Regions from separate parts of the Rhodoferax sp. LS1R11 genome, predicted to be linked through region 2. Evidence: riboswitches for the same ligand, from Rfam matches in the RefSeq annotation. Region 2 holds a riboswitch; the other holds the start of a gene.
What was found. A riboswitch is a leader RNA that binds a small molecule or an ion and turns the genes downstream of it on or off. The one in region 2 is predicted to bind glycine.
Positions count from the first base shown of each region.

Region 1: it holds a riboswitch for glycine, as region 2 does, so the genes downstream of both, AC097N_RS11705 (D-amino acid dehydrogenase) here and gcvT (glycine cleavage system aminomethyltransferase GcvT) in region 2, are expected to answer to the same signal.

Region 1 is NZ_JBWMAW010000008.1:151,167-159,415, forward strand. Features, by position in the region: gene AC097N_RS11690 (HAD family hydrolase) at 1-406, opposite strand, end outside; gene AC097N_RS11695 (patatin-like phospholipase family protein) at 472-1,863, opposite strand; gene AC097N_RS11700 (rhodanese-like domain-containing protein) at 1,877-2,299, opposite strand; glycine riboswitch at 2,374-2,473, shown strand; glycine riboswitch at 2,474-2,586, shown strand; gene AC097N_RS11705 (D-amino acid dehydrogenase) at 2,641-3,909, shown strand; gene AC097N_RS11710 (acyl-CoA dehydrogenase family protein) at 3,926-5,056, opposite strand; gene AC097N_RS11715 (acetyl-CoA C-acyltransferase) at 5,141-6,322, opposite strand; gene aceK (bifunctional isocitrate dehydrogenase kinase/phosphatase) at 6,369-8,210, opposite strand; gene can (carbonate dehydratase) at 8,222-8,249, opposite strand, start outside.
Region 2 is NZ_JBWMAW010000004.1:275,033-283,281, forward strand. Features, by position in the region: gene AC097N_RS07935 (peroxidase-related enzyme) at 35-607, shown strand; gene AC097N_RS07940 (chorismate--pyruvate lyase family protein) at 646-1,236, opposite strand; gene AC097N_RS07945 (DMT family transporter) at 1,236-2,135, opposite strand; partial or broken gene AC097N_RS07950 (SDR family NAD(P)-dependent oxidoreductase) at 2,135-2,305, opposite strand; gene AC097N_RS07955 (electron transfer flavoprotein-ubiquinone oxidoreductase) at 2,455-4,146, shown strand; gene AC097N_RS07960 (DUF1294 domain-containing protein) at 4,298-4,915, shown strand; glycine riboswitch at 4,970-5,072, shown strand; glycine riboswitch at 5,093-5,238, shown strand; gene gcvT (glycine cleavage system aminomethyltransferase GcvT) at 5,297-6,469, shown strand; gene gcvH (glycine cleavage system protein GcvH) at 6,509-6,880, shown strand; gene gcvP (aminomethyl-transferring glycine dehydrogenase) at 6,895-8,249, shown strand, end outside.

The DNA.
Region 1 (8,249 bases), on a different contig from region 2:
TGAACACCCGACCGGTGAAGAACGCCATCAAACCCACCTGGGTCAGCTGCATTTCCACCTTGAACCGGTCCGCCCCCGAGGCGCAGGCAATGCGCTGGCCGGTGTGGCGGTGCGCCGCCTGCACGGCCGCGTCGGCGCCCGCGATGATCTCCAGGCGCTGCGTTAACTCATGGTTGCGGCGGGTGTAAAAGAGCTGCATCCACGCGTCGGTGAGCGGCTGGCCGGTGTGCGCTTCAATCGCCACGCGCTCGTCACGCACCGACTTGCCGACAAAGAAGCGCATGCACTCCGGCGCTGTCATGGCCCAGCCGCGCTCCTCCAGCATGTCACGCAGGACGGCATTGACAATGGGCTCGCTGTCCACCAGCACGCCATCACAGTCAAACAGGATTGCTTCAAATTTCATAGCATGCTCCGCAAGTTCCATATGGGCTACAGCCCGTTTTTGTTAAAAATATTGGACAAATGACTTCAGGGTGCTGGTCGCTCGCCGCCCAGGGACTGCACCAGTGCCTTGAATTCGGGGGACTGCTGCAGGATGTTGCTCCCCGCCTCAATCAGACGGCTCACGTCCGCACCCGGAATGGAGAACGCCGTGGGAATCTGGAGCAGCCCGCGGCGCCCCAGCGGCTCGGGCGCATCCCGCAGGTTGACGTTGACCACATGAATCTGGGCCTCCGGCGCAAACGAATCGGCGCCGTCGGCCGTGGCGCGGCGCAGTTCACGCCGCCACGCTTGAGCGGTGTCGCTCAGCAGACCCAGCGTTTCCTGTGTGGCCCGCGCGCCGGAGCCAAACAGCAGCGCATCCACCACCTGCGAGGTGCGGGGCACGGTGTCGCTGTCATCAATGCGCTCGGACGGGTCGCGCTCGGCATTCACCGCAATGATCACCAGCTTTTCGATGGCGATTTTGGACGAGCGCCGCACGCTGTCGCGGATGCCGCCGTCGGCCAGCGAGCGGTCCAGCAGGCTGCGCAGGCCCAGGTTGTCGGCCAGGCCACCATCCACCAGGTGGATGTAGGGGCGGACTTTGGCATCCAGGTAGGTGCGCTGGTTGTCTTTGAGCAAGCGCACGCGGTAGTCGCTGGTGGACGAACCGGCAACCTCCCGCGGAGGGCTCGGGCAGTTGGCGTTGTGGTTTTTCAGGGTCATCGGGCTCAGCGCGATCGGCACCGCGGACGAAGCGGCCACGGCAAACGACAGCGGCACACTGGCCAGGTCCGAGCAAATCAGCGCAAACTGGTTCCAGGTGAACTCAAAGCTGGAGCCCAGCGACAGGTCGGTGGCCGAAATCAGCAGGCGCGGCTGGCCGGCGCGGGTGCCCAGATCACCGAAGGTCTTGCCTTCATACAGCGCGTCCAGCCGCTGCGCGAGCAGGTTGCTGCGGCCAAACCAGGGCGACGACAGGTCATGCAGGCGGCCAGGGTGCAGCATGTCGTTGATGAGCGTGTTCTGGAAGTTTTGCCGCAGGTAGGCAGACTCGAAAGTCGAGAAGGTCTTCTCGCCAAAAGCCGCGTAGTAGGCCGCAATGATGCTGCCGCCCGAGACGCCACTGATGACGTCCAGCTCGTCGAGCAGCGCAAATTCGCGCTCATGCCAGCGTACCCGCGTCTGGCGCAAGGCATCGAGCACGCCGTAGCCAAACGCCGCAGCACGCGCACCGCCGCCCGACATGGTGACCACCATCACCATCGAGCGCTCGTCGGCCGCCGGGGCATCCGGCGGCGCGGCTGGCAACGCACGCGCCTGCGGCTGCATCGGCAGGTTTTGCCAGGGGTGCAAACTGGAACACGCCCCGAGCAGGGCGACCGCTGCCGCCGCCATGCCGCAGCGCACCGGACGCATCAACACGTCAATTCCCATGGCCCGCCCCGCCTCAGGGTTTGGTTTGGCGCCGGGCCTTTTGGGCTTCAAGCGTTTCGGTGGGGGCGCCCTGTTTGACCCACTCGGCATACCCACCGTCAACGTGCGCCACGTTGGTCATGCCCATGTCCTGCAAGGCTTTGGTCGCCAGAGCGCTGCGCCAGCCCGCGCCGCAGAACAGGATGAACTCTTTGGACTCGTCGGCGAACAAGGGCTTGTGGTACGGCGAGGCCGGGTCCACCCAGAATTCGAGCATGCCGCGCGGCGCATGAAAAGCGCCCACCACGGTGCCCTCGGCCAGTTCACGGATGTCACGGATATCCACGATCTGCGTCCTGGGGTCGTTCAGGCGGGCCTGAACCTCGGGCACCGAATAGGTCGTGACCTGGGCCATGGCCTCATCGACGAGTTGCTGGTAGCCTTTGGTGATGGGCATGGGGTGCTCCTGGTTGTCGCGATGGAAAAAATGGGCTGACCAGCGAGGGCCACCGCCGCAGTGACATAATCCCGTCCATGATATCGGGAGAGTCTTGAAGCAGTCTCCCTGCATACAAGCGCCGAAGGAGCAACCGCCCCGGAATCTCTCAGGCACAAGAACCGGTATCAGTTCAGCAAACACTCTGAAGAGTGACCGGAGCTAGTCTTCCGGTCCACCGCAGGAGCAAGCGCCCACCGTCCACGGACGGGGTGTGAATCTCTCAGGTCCAAAACAGAGGGGGCGACGGTGTCGAATGTCCGACGCCGTCCCAACCCCCGACTCTTTTTTGGATCTTCCTCATGAAAAAAATAGCTGTTATCGGCGGTGGCATCACGGGCATCACCACCGCGTATGCGTTGGCCAGGCGTGGTTTTACGGTCACCCTGTTTGAGAAACACCGCTATGCCGCGATGGAAACCTCATTTGCCAACGGCGGACAACTCTCGGCCTCCAACGCCGAGGTCTGGAACCACTGGTCCACGATTGTCAAAGGCCTCAAGTGGATGCTCACCCATGACGCGCCCCTGCTGGTGAACCCCAAGCCCAGCTGGCACAAGATATCGTGGTTTGCCGAGTTCATTGCCGCCATGCCGCACTACGAGAAAAACACCATCGAGACGGTGCGCCTGTCGATGGCGGCGCGCGATCACCTGTTTGCCTGGGCGGCACAGGAAGGCATCGACTTTGACCACCAACGCGAAGGCATTCTGCACATCTACCGCGACAAGGCCGGCTTTGACCACGCGGGCAAGGTGTCGCAGATGCTGGCCAAAGGCGGCCTGCAACGCCAGGCGGTCACGCCTGCCGAAATGCGCGCCATTGAACCCACACTGGCTGGCGAGTACTACGGTGGCTATTTCACGCCCAGCGACTCCACGGGTGATATTCACAAATTCACCGCCGGGCTGGCCGCTGCGGCAGAGCGGCTGGGTGTGCGCACGCTGTATGGCCAGGACATCCGCTCGGTGCGCAGCGATGGCAAGCAGGTCACCCTGACCACCGGGGACGGCGCCCACGCCGACACGCTGGTGTTTGACGGCGTGGTGGTGTGCGCAGGCACGGCCAGCCGCGCGTTGGCCGCGCAACTGGGCGACCGGGTCAACATCTACCCGGTCAAGGGTTATTCCATCACCGTCAATCTGCTGGACGCGCAAAGCCAGACCTCGGCCCCGATGGTGAGTTTGCTGGACGACGCCACCAAGCTGGTGACCAGCCGCCTGGGGCAGGACCGCCTGCGCGTGGCGGGCACGGCCGAGTTCAACGGCATGAACCGCGACATTCGCGCCGACCGCATTCGCCCGCTGGTGGAATGGGTGCAGCAATGTTTTCCGGGGGTACGCACCGACAGTGTGGTGCCCTGGGCCGGTCTGCGCCCCATGATGCCCAACATGCTGCCGCGCGTGGGGCGGGGCCGTTCGCCCTGTGTGTTTTACAACACCGGCCACGGCCATCTGGGCTGGACACTCTCGGCCATGACGGCCGACATGATTGGCAACCTGGTGGACAACAGCCTGGGCGCCAAGGCACTGCCCGCCTCCCTGCCCGGCCGCACGCCGGTCTCGGCCTGAGTCACCGGCAGGCGGGTCAGGCCAGCGCGCGCTGGATGATGATTTTCTGCACGTCGCTGGTGCCTTCGTAAATCTGGCACACGCGCACGTCGCGGTAAATGCGCTCGACCGGAAAGTCGCTCACGTAGCCGTAGCCGCCCAGCGTCTGGATGGCGACGCTGCAAACCTTCTCGGCTATCTCGCTGGCAAACAGCTTGGCCATGGCGGCTTCTTTGAGGCACGGACGCCCCGCGTCCCGCAGCGCGGCGGCGTGCCAGATGAGCTGGCGCGCCGCTTCCAACTGCGTCGCGCAGTCGGCCAACCTGAAACCGACCGCCTGGTGGTTGAAGATGGCCGTGCCAAAGCTCTGGCGCTCCTTGGCGTAGGCCAGCGCCACCTCAAAGGCGCTGCGCGCCATGCCCACACTTTGCGCGGCAATGCCGATGCGCCCGCCCTCCAAGGCACCCAGCGCGATTCGGTACCCCTCGCCTTCCGCCCCAATCAGGTTTTCGGCGGGGATGCGGCAGTTGTCAAAATTGATCTGCGCGGTGTCGCTGCTGTGCTGGCCGAGCTTGTCTTCCAGCCGCGCCACCACGTAGCCCGGCGCGTGGGTGGGCACCAGAAAAGCACTCATGCCCTTCTTGCCCGCGCCCTTGTCGGTCACGGCAATGACGATGGCTACATCGCCATTTTTGCCGCTGGTGATGAACTGCTTGACGCCGTTGATGACGTATTCGTCACCGTCCTTGACCGCCGTGGTGCGCAGGCTGGAGGCATCGGAGCCCACATGCGGCTCGGTCAGGCAGAAGGCGCCCAGCATCTGGCCCTGGGCCAGCGGGGTCAGCCACTGCTTCTTCTGCGCTGCGTTGCCATAACGCATCAGGATGGCGTTGACCGGGCAGTTGGTCACGCTGATGGCGGTACTGGTGCCGCCGTCACCGGCGGCGATTTCCTCCAGCACCAGGGCCACCGTCAGGTAGTCCATGTTGGCGCCACCGAACTCCTCGGGCACGCAAATGCCGTAGGCGCCCAACTGGGCCAGGCCCTGGTGGGCCGCCTTGGGAAAATGATGTTCCTTGTCCCACTTCGCGGCGTTCGGCCACAACTCCGCTTGGGCAAAATCGCGCACGGCGTCGCGGATCATTTCCTGGTCTGGGGTCAGCAACATGGGTCAGGCCCGAGGGCATCCGTTCAAAATTTATAAGAAATCGGGCGCTAGCCCAGATACAACGTGCGCTAGCAGCTATCTAATTTATAGCATTTCCAGCGCCACAGCCGTGCCTTCGCCCCCGCCAATGCACAGGGTGGCGACGCCTTTTTTGAGGCCACGGGCCTGCAGCGCGTACATCAGGGTGACCATGATGCGGGCGCCGGACGCGCCAATCGGGTGGCCCAGCGCGCAGGCGCCGCCGTTCACGTTCACGATGTCATGGCTCAGGTTCAGGTCATGCATCAGCGCCATCGGCACCACGGCAAAGGCTTCGTTGACTTCCCACAGGTCCACATCTTTCACGGCCCAACCGGCTTTGGCCAGTGCCTTGTTCACGGCGCCCACTGGCGCGGTGGCGAACCAGTTGGGTTCTTGCGCGTGCACGGCGTGGCTCACGATTTTGGCCAGCGGCTTGAGCCCCAACCTGGCAGCGGTGGACGCGCGCATCATCACCAGCGCGGCCGCGCCGTCGCTGATGCTGGAGCTGCTGGCGGCGGTGATCGTCCCGTCTTTTTTGAACGCGGGCTTGAGGGTCGGGATTTTTTCCAGCTTGACCTTGCCGGGCGCCTCATCGGTGGCAATCACCGTGTCACCGGCACGGCCCTTGACCGTCACGGGTGTGATTTCAGCCGCAAACGCACCTGATGTCGTCGCGGCTTGTGCCCGCTTCACGCTGGTGATGGCGAAGTTGTCTTGGGCTTCACGGGTGAAGCCGTACTTGGCGGCGCAGTCTTCGCCAAAGGTGCCCATGGAACGGCCCGCCTCGTAGGCGTCTTCCAGGCCGTCGAGCATCATGTGGTCGAACATGCGGTCGTGGCCAATGCGGTAGCCGCCACGGGCTTTTTGCAGCAGGTAGGGCGCGTTGGTCATGCTCTCCATGCCCCCAGCCACCACCACGTCGGCACTGCCCGCGACGAGCATGTCATGCCCGAACATGGCCGCGCGCATGCCGGAGCCGCACATCTTGGACAGCGTCACCGCGCCCGCGCTGATGAGCAAGCCGCCCTTGAACCCGGCTTGGCGCGCGGGCGCCTGGCCCTGACCGGCCATCAGGCAGTTGCCGAACAGCACTTCATTCACCGAATCAGGCGCAATACCGGCGCGTTCCACCGCGGCCTGGATGGCGACGCCACCGAGGTCATGCGCCGCAAGGCTTGAAAAATCGCCCTGAAAACTTCCCATGGGGGTGCGCGCGGCACCCACGATCACGATCGGGTCAGACATACCAAACTCCTTGAAGAATAAAAAAGCTGAATAGTTTTAAATCGGGTCAAGTCAACGCGGCTTGATCCCGCACAAACGAAAACCGTCTTTCGCGGTCATACGGAAACACGTCAATCACGTCGCCCGCCTGGATGCGGTCTTTGTGCCCCTGCCAGAAGCTCGCCTCCAGCAGGTCGGCGTGGTGCTTCATGAACACCTGGCGCACGGCCGGGTTGCCCAGCAAAAACGGGCCAAAGGTTTCGGGGAACACATCGCGCGGGCCCACGCTGTACCAGACCTCGCCCGACATCTCGTCTTCTTCGTTTCGGGGCGCGGGCACCTTGCGGAATTTGCAGTCGGTGATGTATTCAATCTCGTCGTAGTCATAGAACACCACCTTGCCGTGGCGCGTGATGCCAAAGTTTTTCCAGAGCATGTCGCCGGGAAAGATGTTGGCTGCCACCAGGTCCTTGATGGCGTTGCCGTACTCGACCACGCCACGCTCGATCTGCTCGCGTGCCCGCACGGCGGCCGGGCCCTCAGCGGCGGCATTGGCACCGCCCGCGTCAAACGCTTCCTGCAGGTAGATGTTGAGCGGAATCATGCGCCGCTCGATGTACACGTGCTTGATGATGACCTCCAGATGGCCATCGCCATCACGGTCGCTGATCTCCAGCTGGCTGGGGGCGAACTTCTCGATTTCCCGGATCAGCTCGTCGTCAAACCGCTCGCGCGGAAACGCCACTTCGCTGTACTCCAGCGTGTCGGCCATGCGGCCGACACGGTCGTGCTGTTTGACCAGCAGGTACTTGCCCTTGATCTGCTCGCGGGTGGTGTCTTTTTGCGGCGGGTAGTAGTCCTTGATGACCTTGAACACATAGGGAAACGAGGGCAGGTCAAACACCAGCATGACCATGCCCTTGATGCCGGGCGCGATGCGAAACTTGTCGCTGGAGTGGCGCAGGTGGTGCAGAAAATCGCGGTAAAACAGCGTCTTGCCCTGCTTGGCCAGGCCCAGCGCGTTGTAGATTTCATTGCGTGGTTTGCGCGGCATCATGCTGCGCAGAAACTGCACGTAGGCGCTGGGGATTTCCATGTCCACCATGAAGTAGGCGCGCGCAAAGCTGAACAGCATCAGCAGGTCGTCTTCGCCAGACAGCACGGCATCAATCACCAGCGTGTCGCCCACCGGCGCATGCAGCACCGGTAGCGCAAACGGAAATTCGTTGAAGCCGTTGATCAGCTTGCCCACGATGTAGGCACCCTTGTTGCGAAAGAACAGGCTGGTCAGCACTTGCACCTGAAAATTGGCGCGCAGCTTGGCCTCCCCCAGCGTGGCGGTCATGGCGCGCACCACATGGCCCACATCACGGGACAGGTCTTCAAACTCGCGGCGCAAGTCAAAGTCGGCCACCATCTCCTCCAGCGCCGTTTGCATGCTGCTGTTGGACGGGTAGTAGGCCCGGTAGGTGGGGCGCTTCTCGGACTCGCCGTTTTCGATGTACTCGGTGCTGACCGCCGGTCGCACAAAAATAAAGTCGTTGTGAAAGTGCGTGCGGTGCAGGATTTTGGTGGTGACTGAATTGAAGAAGGTCTCGGCCAGCTCCGGCTGGTGGTGGTTGACCAGCAGGCCGATGTAATGCAGCTTGACCTGTTGCCAGATGTCCATGGGCTGCTCACCCGCCTTGAACTCTCGCTCCAGCCGGGTGGAGGCCTCGCGCACGCGCAGGTCGTAGAACTCGATGCGCTCCCGCTGGGCCCGTTGCTGGCCATGCCAGTCGGACGTTTCAAACCGGTGCTTGGCGCGGCCCGACTCGGTGCGAAACAACTGGTAATGGCGGTTGAAGCCATCCATCATCGCCTTGGCGATGTCGTAGGCCACCGTGGAGTCAAGACGTTGCGGAAACATGCCCAGGCGCTTTAAAGCAGAATGCCGCCGCGCGGGTAA
Region 2 (8,249 bases):
TTCCATCCCTATTGACCACATCAAAGGATTCACCATGCCCCGCTACCCTGCCCCCGAACTCAAAGACCTGCCCGACGACATTCGCGCCAAAGTGCTGGAGGTGCAGGAAAAAGCCGGGTTTGTGCCCCATGTATTTCTGGCGCTGGCCCGCCGTCCGGCCGAGTGGCGGGCCTTTTTTGCCTACCACGATGCCTTGATGCTCAAGAAAGACTCGGGCCTGAGCAAGGGTGACCGCGAGATGATCGTCACCACCACCAGCGCGGCCAACAAGTGCCTGTACTGCGTGGTGGCGCACGGTGCGATTCTGCGCATCTACGAGAAAAAGCCGCTGGTCGCTGACCAGGTGGCGGTGAACTACCGCAAGGCGGACATCACACCGCGCCAAAGTGCCATGCTGGACTTTGCGATGAAAGTATGCCTCAAATCCGACGAGATCATTGAGGCCGACTTTGCCGCCCTGCAAGCCCACGGTTTCACCGACGAAGACGCCTGGGACATTGCCGCCATCACCGCGTTCTTTGGCCTCTCCAACCGCATGGCCTCGTTCAGCAACATGATGCCCAACCCCGAGTTTTATACGATGGGGCGGGCACCGAAGGTCAAATAAGCCTCAGCTGAGCAGCCCCTGCAACGGGCATTCGATCTTCATGGTTTTTTCCTCAATAGACGAGTGGGCGCGCTGACGCGCCGTGAAACCGGCCAAGCCCAGGGCTGCTGTGGCGATGCAAATACTTCCATCACCAGCAAGGGCGCGCCACCGCGGGTGAAAACAGAACGGCGCGCAGGCAAGGCCCCCAAGGCCAAGGCCCCGCCCCCCGCCTGCTGCCAGCCGTGGGCCACCTGGTGCCGCCAACGGCTGGAGGGCTTCAGCCCGGTAAACGCCAGCGGCGAGCGTGAGATGCCCTGGCGTGTGAACAGCACATCGGCCAAGGGCCGCAGACCCAGCCCGCGAATCGCACGCCAAGGCCCGTGCGAGGCGGCATACGGCGTCACGCTGCGGGCAAACACCACAGCCAGACCATCAACCCGCAGCACCACCTCACGCACATAACCGGCCTGGACCTGGGGCAACCCAAGCGCACGCGACTCATCCGGGGAAAGTGCCTGACGCCCCTGAGCGAGCAACTGAACGCTGAAAACCTGACCCGCTGCAGCCAGGCGCGCACTGAGCGAGCCGTTCGCGCCCACCCAGGCCCGTGCTGGGCCACGGCAAGGGTTTTGGGTCGTCCAGCCCATCAGCGATGCGCCCGGATGGAGGCCAGAATGCCCAGCGTGAACAGCACCGCCGCCACCCCTTGTGACGGGCTCGGCCAGGTGCCGTCCCACACAAAAGAATAAAAAAGCGCAAAGAGTGTCTCGCTGACAATCAATTGACCACACAGGCTGACACTCAGTCGTTGACTGGCCACGTTCCACAAAATGCTAGCCAGCCAGGCTGAGCCCACGCCAGTTGCTATACAAACAATAGCTAACTCCGCACGGTTATCAAGGGCCAGAAGCTCTTTTGCATCAGAACCCGCCAGCAACCACAGTATCAGGGCCCCCACGCCGGTGGCGATGCCGATCCAGTTGGTCCATTCGGCGGCACTGACCTCGGGATGCCGCTTGAGCCAGGCCGCATTCAGAATAGCAAAGGCAGTCCAGCACATCATGGCCACCGTGGCCAGCAGCACGCCCCACCAGAACTGCGAGCCACCATGCCCCGGCGCGACGTCCCCCGCCGGGATGGCATTCATCATGAGCACCAGACCCGCTGACGTCAGTACCAGCCCGGGCAACAAGGAGGACCATTTCAAACCCACCGGCTTGCCCAGCAACATGACCCAAAGCGGAATGGTGCCAATGATGAGCGTGGGCACCTCGGTCCCCGCGCGGTGAATGGCCAGGGCCAGCAGCAGGTAGTAACCGGTTGCACCCACCAGGCTCAAGCCCAGGGCCGTCAAGGCCTGGGGCACCGTGGGCCACTGGTGTGAGCGCCAAGTGACGGCCATCATCAGCGCCGCGACGGCGCCATAACTCACAAACCGGCCAGCCGTCAGGTCAACCGATGACAAACCCGGCGTCACGCGCGGCACCACAAAAACGAGACCCCACAAGGCGCCAGCCGCCAAACCGGCCGCGATCCCCCTCAGCATCCAAACCCAATCAGCACGGCGTCCAGGTCCTTGCGCTTGTCCATCCGGCGACTCGCCAGCACCACGACAGCACCGGCGCGTGCCAATGTTCTGGCAAACTCGGCACCCCAACCGCTGGATGCGCCGGTCACAAAAGCCAGGCGGCCCGAAGGATCGATGCTGTAAACCATAAGAGAATCTCCACTGAACAGGTATTGACCCCTCAGGGCCATCGGGTCACCGAATAAAATCCGCAGAACAATTGACATTGCCCTTGGCGCATGGTGTGACGACCAGGCACCGCCCTATTATCAAGCGACCCCCTCAAACGAGACACACGATGACAAACCAGGAAATCTTGACCCAGTTCGGCCCCCGTGAAGCGATGGAATACGACGTGGTCGTGGTCGGCGGCGGCCCCGGTGGCCTGGCCACGGCCATCCGCCTCAAGCAGTTGGCCGCTGAAAAAGGAACCGACCTCTCGATCGTGGTGCTCGAAAAAGGCTCCGAGCCCGGCGCCCACATCTTGTCGGGCGCCATCATGGACCCCAAGGCCCTGACCGAACTGATTCCCGACTGGAAACAACGCGGTGCGCCGCTGAACCAACCGGTGACCGACGACGCCTATGTTTTCCTGGGTGAGAAATCGGGTTTTCGTGTGCCCAACATGGTGCTGCCGCCCTTCGCGCACAACCACGGCAACTACATCATCAGCCTGGGTGCGGTGACCCAATGGCTGGCCGAGCAGGCGGAAGCGCTGGGCGTTGAAATCTTCCCCGGCTTCACCGCCGCTGAAGTGCTCTACAACGACGACGGTTCCGTCAAAGGCGTCGCCACCGGCAACATGGGTGTGGGCAAAGACGGCGAACCGATGGAGAGCTTCCAGCTGGGTATGGAGCTGCTGGGCAAGTACACCGTTTTTGCCGAAGGCGCACGCGGTCACCTGGGCAAGCAACTGATTGCCAGGTACAAACTGGACGAAGGGCGTGACCCGCAAAGCTTTGGCCTCGGCATCAAAGAGTTGTGGGAGATTGACCCCAGCCGCCACAAGCCTGGCTTTGTGATGCACACCGCCGGCTGGCCCATGGAAAGCGACACCTACGGCGGCGCCTTTCTGTACCACATGGAAGGCAACAAGGTTGCCGTGGGCTTTGTCACCGGCTTGGGCTACAGCAACCCGTACCTGAGCCCGTTTGAAGAATTCCAGCGCTGGAAGACCCACCCCAACGTGCGCTACTACTTCGAGAACGACAAAGGCGAAGTCACAGCCAAGCGCCTGTCCTATGGCGCACGCGCCATCAATGCCAGTGGCATCAATGCCCTGCCCAAGACCGTATTCCCCGGTGGCTGCCTGATCGGCTGCAATGCGGGTTACCTGAACGTGGGACGCATCAAAGGCAGCCACGCTGCCATCAAGACCGGCATGCTGGCCGCTGAAGCGGCCTATGACGCCGTGGTCGCAGGACGCCAGCACGACGAACTGAGTGCCTACCCCGAAGCGTTCGAGAAGAGCTGGCTGCACACCGAGCTCAACAAAGACCGCAACTTCAAAAACTGGTTCAAGCACGGCCTGACCGTGGGCACCCTCATGAACGGGTTTGAGCAATTCGTCCTGCGCGGCAACATCCCCTGGACGATTCGCCGCGACAAGCCGGACCACGCCTACCTGAAGCCCGCAGCCGAGTGCAAACCCATCATTTATCCCAAGCCGGACGGCAAACTCACCTTTGACCGCCTCTCCAGCGTGTTCATCAGCAACACCAACCATGAAGAACAGCAGCCTTCGCATTTGACGCTGAAAGATGCATCGGTTCCCGTGTCGATCAACCTAGCCAAATATGCCGGCCCGGAAGCCCGCTACTGCCCGGCGGGCGTGTACGAGTTCGTGAAGAACGACGACAACACGGACCGCCTGCAGATCAACGCGCAGAACTGTGTGCACTGCAAGACCTGCGACATCAAGGACCCGACGCAGAACATTGTGTGGGTGACGCCGGAGGGCGGCGGGGGGCCGAATTACGCGGGGATGTGACGCGAGATTACTGGTAAATAAAACGGGGCCATTTGGCCCCGTTTTGTTTTCTGTTTGATGGATTTCCAAGACATTCTGGAATGTCTATGTAGAGCGACTCATACAGTTTCGCCTCTTAAAATTTGTGTGTCACACATCACTTTTAATTTATATGCGATTCGAAGGTATTGTCAAATCCTGGAACGAAGACCGTGCATTCGGCTTCATCGAAACCGCCCAAGGCGGACAGGAAATATTTCTACACACCACAGCCCTCCCGGCTCGTGCGGGTCGTCCCTCGTTGAATCAACGCGTGACATTTGAGGTTGAACTCAACCGCGAAGGCAAAAAGCGCGCAAAGAATGTTCAACTTCAAAGTGCGAGTCAGGCCATTCGACCTCGCGTCCGAAATAGAACGGCCGAATGGGGCGGTGCTACGCTATTTGCCGTTCCGGCCTTCATGGCTTTCTATTTGGTTTTGGCTGTTTTCTGGCCAATACCGCGTATGGTCGCGACCGCGTATCTGCTCCTCAGTGTCGCTTGCTTTATTGCATACGCCGCCGACAAGTCAGCCGCGGCAACAGGCCGATGGCGAACGAAAGAGAGTTCGCTGTTGATGCTGGGCCTTATCGGAGGTTGGCCCGGTGGAATCATTGCGCAACAGTTTTTGCGTCACAAATCCACCAAGGCATCGTTTCGCTCGGCATTTTGGGGCACTGTTTTACTCAATGTCATGGGATTCGCTGCCTTAAGCTCACCATGGTTGGGTGGCTGGTTGCTATTGAAGTAAGTCCGAGCGAACAAGAGAGCCTGTCTTACCCCCTCCGCCCACCTCGTTTAGAATCCCATCCGGTCAGGAGAGAGTTTTCCCCGAGAAGACCGCCGAAGGCGCAGGACCGCTGATTGCAGCAGTCTGAACGCTCAGGCAAAAGGACTGACCAACGTTGAATGGCCGAAGGGCCTTTGACGAAACCCCACTGGAGAGAGGTTGCTTGCCCACACATGGCCAGCAGCCCACCGAAGGAGCAACCCGCAGTCTGCGCACCTTTTGCCTGGCAACAGGTGCACGCAGGCCCGGCGAATCTCTCAGGTAAAGCGGACAGCGGGGGCAGCACTTGGCGTACGCAGCTTGCGGGCGCCGAGTTTTTGACTTGCCCTCCGAGAAACCGCCATGTCCCAGACCTCCGCGCCCCCTGCTTCCGCCCTGTTGACCACACCCCTCAACGCCTTGCACCTGGAGCTGGGCGCCCGCATGGTGCCGTTTGCCGGTTACGCCATGCCGGTGCAATACCCCAGCGGCCTGATGGCCGAACACCACCACACGCGCACTGCCGCCGGTCTGTTTGACGTCTCCCACATGGGCCAGTTGCGTCTGGTCGGGCCCGACGCTGCAGCCGCCCTGGAAAGCCTGATGCCCGTGGACGTGATCGACCTGGCGGTGGGCAAGCAGCGCTATGGTCTGCTGCTCAATGAGGACGGCGGCATCATCGACGACCTGATGTTCTTCAACCGGGGCAACAACGAGATTTTTGTCATCGTCAACGGCGCCTGCAAGGTGGGTGACATCGCCCACATTCAGGCCCACATCGGCACGCGCTGCCAGGTCATTCCGATGCCGGAGATGGCGCTGCTGGCGCTGCAAGGCCCGCAGGCGGTAACAGCCCTCTCGCGCCTGGCGCCCGGCGTGGAGAAGCTGGTGTTCATGACCGGAGGCAACTTCGCGGTAGACACCGGCACGCAGAAATTTGACGTATTTTTGACGCGCAGCGGCTACACCGGCGAAGACGGGTTTGAGATTTCCGTCCACAACGACCACGCCGACGCGCTGGCCCGCGCCCTGCTGGCACAAGCCGAAGTCAAACCGGTGGGTCTGGGTGCCCGCAACTCGTTGCGCCTGGAGGCGGGTCTGTGCCTGTACGGCAATGACATCGACACCACCACCACCCCCGTGGAAGCCAGCCTGAACTGGGCCATGCAGAAGATGCGCCGCACCGGTGGCGCCCGCGCAGGCGGCTTCCCGGGCGCTACAAAAATACTAGCAGCTCTCGTAGATAGTACGGGGGCTACAGGCCTAAAAGGCACTAAAAAGCGTGTGGGCCTGATGGCACTGGAGCGCATTCCTGTGCGCGACCACACCGAGCTGCAAGACACCCAAGGCAACAAGATTGGCGAAGTCACCAGCGGCCTGCTGGGGCCCACCATCGACAAGCCGGTGGCCATGGGCTACGTGGCGTCCGAGTTCGCCGTGCCGGGTGTGAAAATCAACGCCATCGTGCGTGGCAAACCGGTGCCCATGGAAGTGGTCGCCATGCCGTTTGTACCCACACGGTATTACCGCGGTTAAGTTTTAAATTTCTTTGACATCTCATTTTTGGAGAACCCCATGACGATCAAGTACACCCCCGACCACGAATGGCTCAAGATTGATGGCGACACCGCCACCGTGGGCATCACCCACCACGCGCAAGACGCCCTCGGCGATGTGGTGTTTGTGGACCTGCCCGAAGTGGGCGCCACCTTTGCCGCCAAGGACATCGCCGGTGTGGTGGAGTCGGTGAAAGCTGCGGCCGACGTGTACATGCCCGTGACCGGTGAAATCACCGAGGTGAACGAGGCCCTGCGCGCCGACCCGGCCCTGGCCAACTCCGACCCGCTGGGCGCGGGCTGGTTCTTCAAGGTCAAACTGGCCAACCCCGCCGAGCTGGACGCCCTGATGGACGAAACCGGCTACACCAGTTTTTCTGCCAACGCCTGATTTAGGAAATTTTCATGTTGATGCAATCCGCCAAACCCTTGAGCGAGCTGGAAAACGCTTCTGAATTTTTGGCCCGCCACATTGGCGTGGACGAAGCCGATGAGGTCTTGATGCTGCAGGTCGTGGGGTCAAGCTCACGGCGCGAGCTGATTGACGGCATCGTGCCGCGCTCGATTGCGCGCCACAGCCAGATGGCCATTCCTGCGGCCATCACCGAGGCCGCAGCGCTGGCCGAACTGAAGGCGATTGCATCGAAGAACAAAATTTTCAAAAACTACATCGGCCAGGGCTATTACGACACCCACACGCCCGGCGTGATTCTGCGCAACATTCTGGAAAACCCGGCCTGGTACACCGCTTACACGCCCTACCAGGCCGAGATCAGCCAGGGCCGCATGGAGGCGTTGGTGAACTTCCAGACCATGATCACCGACCTGACCGGCATGCCCATGGCCAATGCCTCGATGCTGGACGAAGCCACGGCCGCCGCCGAAGCCATGACGCTGGCCAAGCGCAGCGTCAAGAGCAAAAGCAAGACCTTCATCGTGGCCGGCGACTGCCATCCGCAAACGATTGAGGTCATTCAGACCCGCGCCGCGCCCTTGGGCATTGAAGTACTCATCGCTATGTCGGGCCCCGAGTGGAATGACCTGCTGGCCAACCGCGATTACTTTGCGGTGCTGGCGCAATACCCGTCCACCAGCGGGCGAGTTGACGACCTGCGTGCTGATGTGGCAACGGTCCACGCCAAACAGGCCGCTTTCATCGTGGCCGCCGACCTGCTGGCGCTTACCCTGCTGGTGCCGCCCGGCGAGTGGAATGCCGACATCGTAGTGGGCACCACCCAGCGCTTTGGCATGCCCCTGTGCAACGGCGGCCCACACGCCGCTTACCTGGCGTGCCGTGATGAATTCAAACGCTCCATGCCCGGCCGTCTGGTGGGTGTGAGCGTGGACTCGCATGGCAACCCCACTTACCGGCTGGCGCTGCAAACGCGCGAACAACACATTCGCCGCGAGAAGGCCACCTCCAACATCTGCACCGCACAGGTGTTGCCCGCCGTCGTGGCCAGCATGTACGCGGTCTACCACGGCCCGCAGGGTCTGAAGCGCATCGCCCAGCGCGTGGCCGCCTTCACCGCCATCCTGGCCCGCGGCCTGACACAAATGGGCTGCACGCTGAGCCACACCAGTGCTTTTGACACGCTCACGGTCAAAACCGGAGATGCTACTAATTCAATAGCTGCCCGCGCACAGGCGGCGGGGGCTAACCTGCGTATTTACTTCAAAGAGTACCTCTGTATCTCGCTGGACGAGACCACCACGCGTGCCGACATCGAGCAGGTTTGGAGCTTTTTCGCCAAAGACTG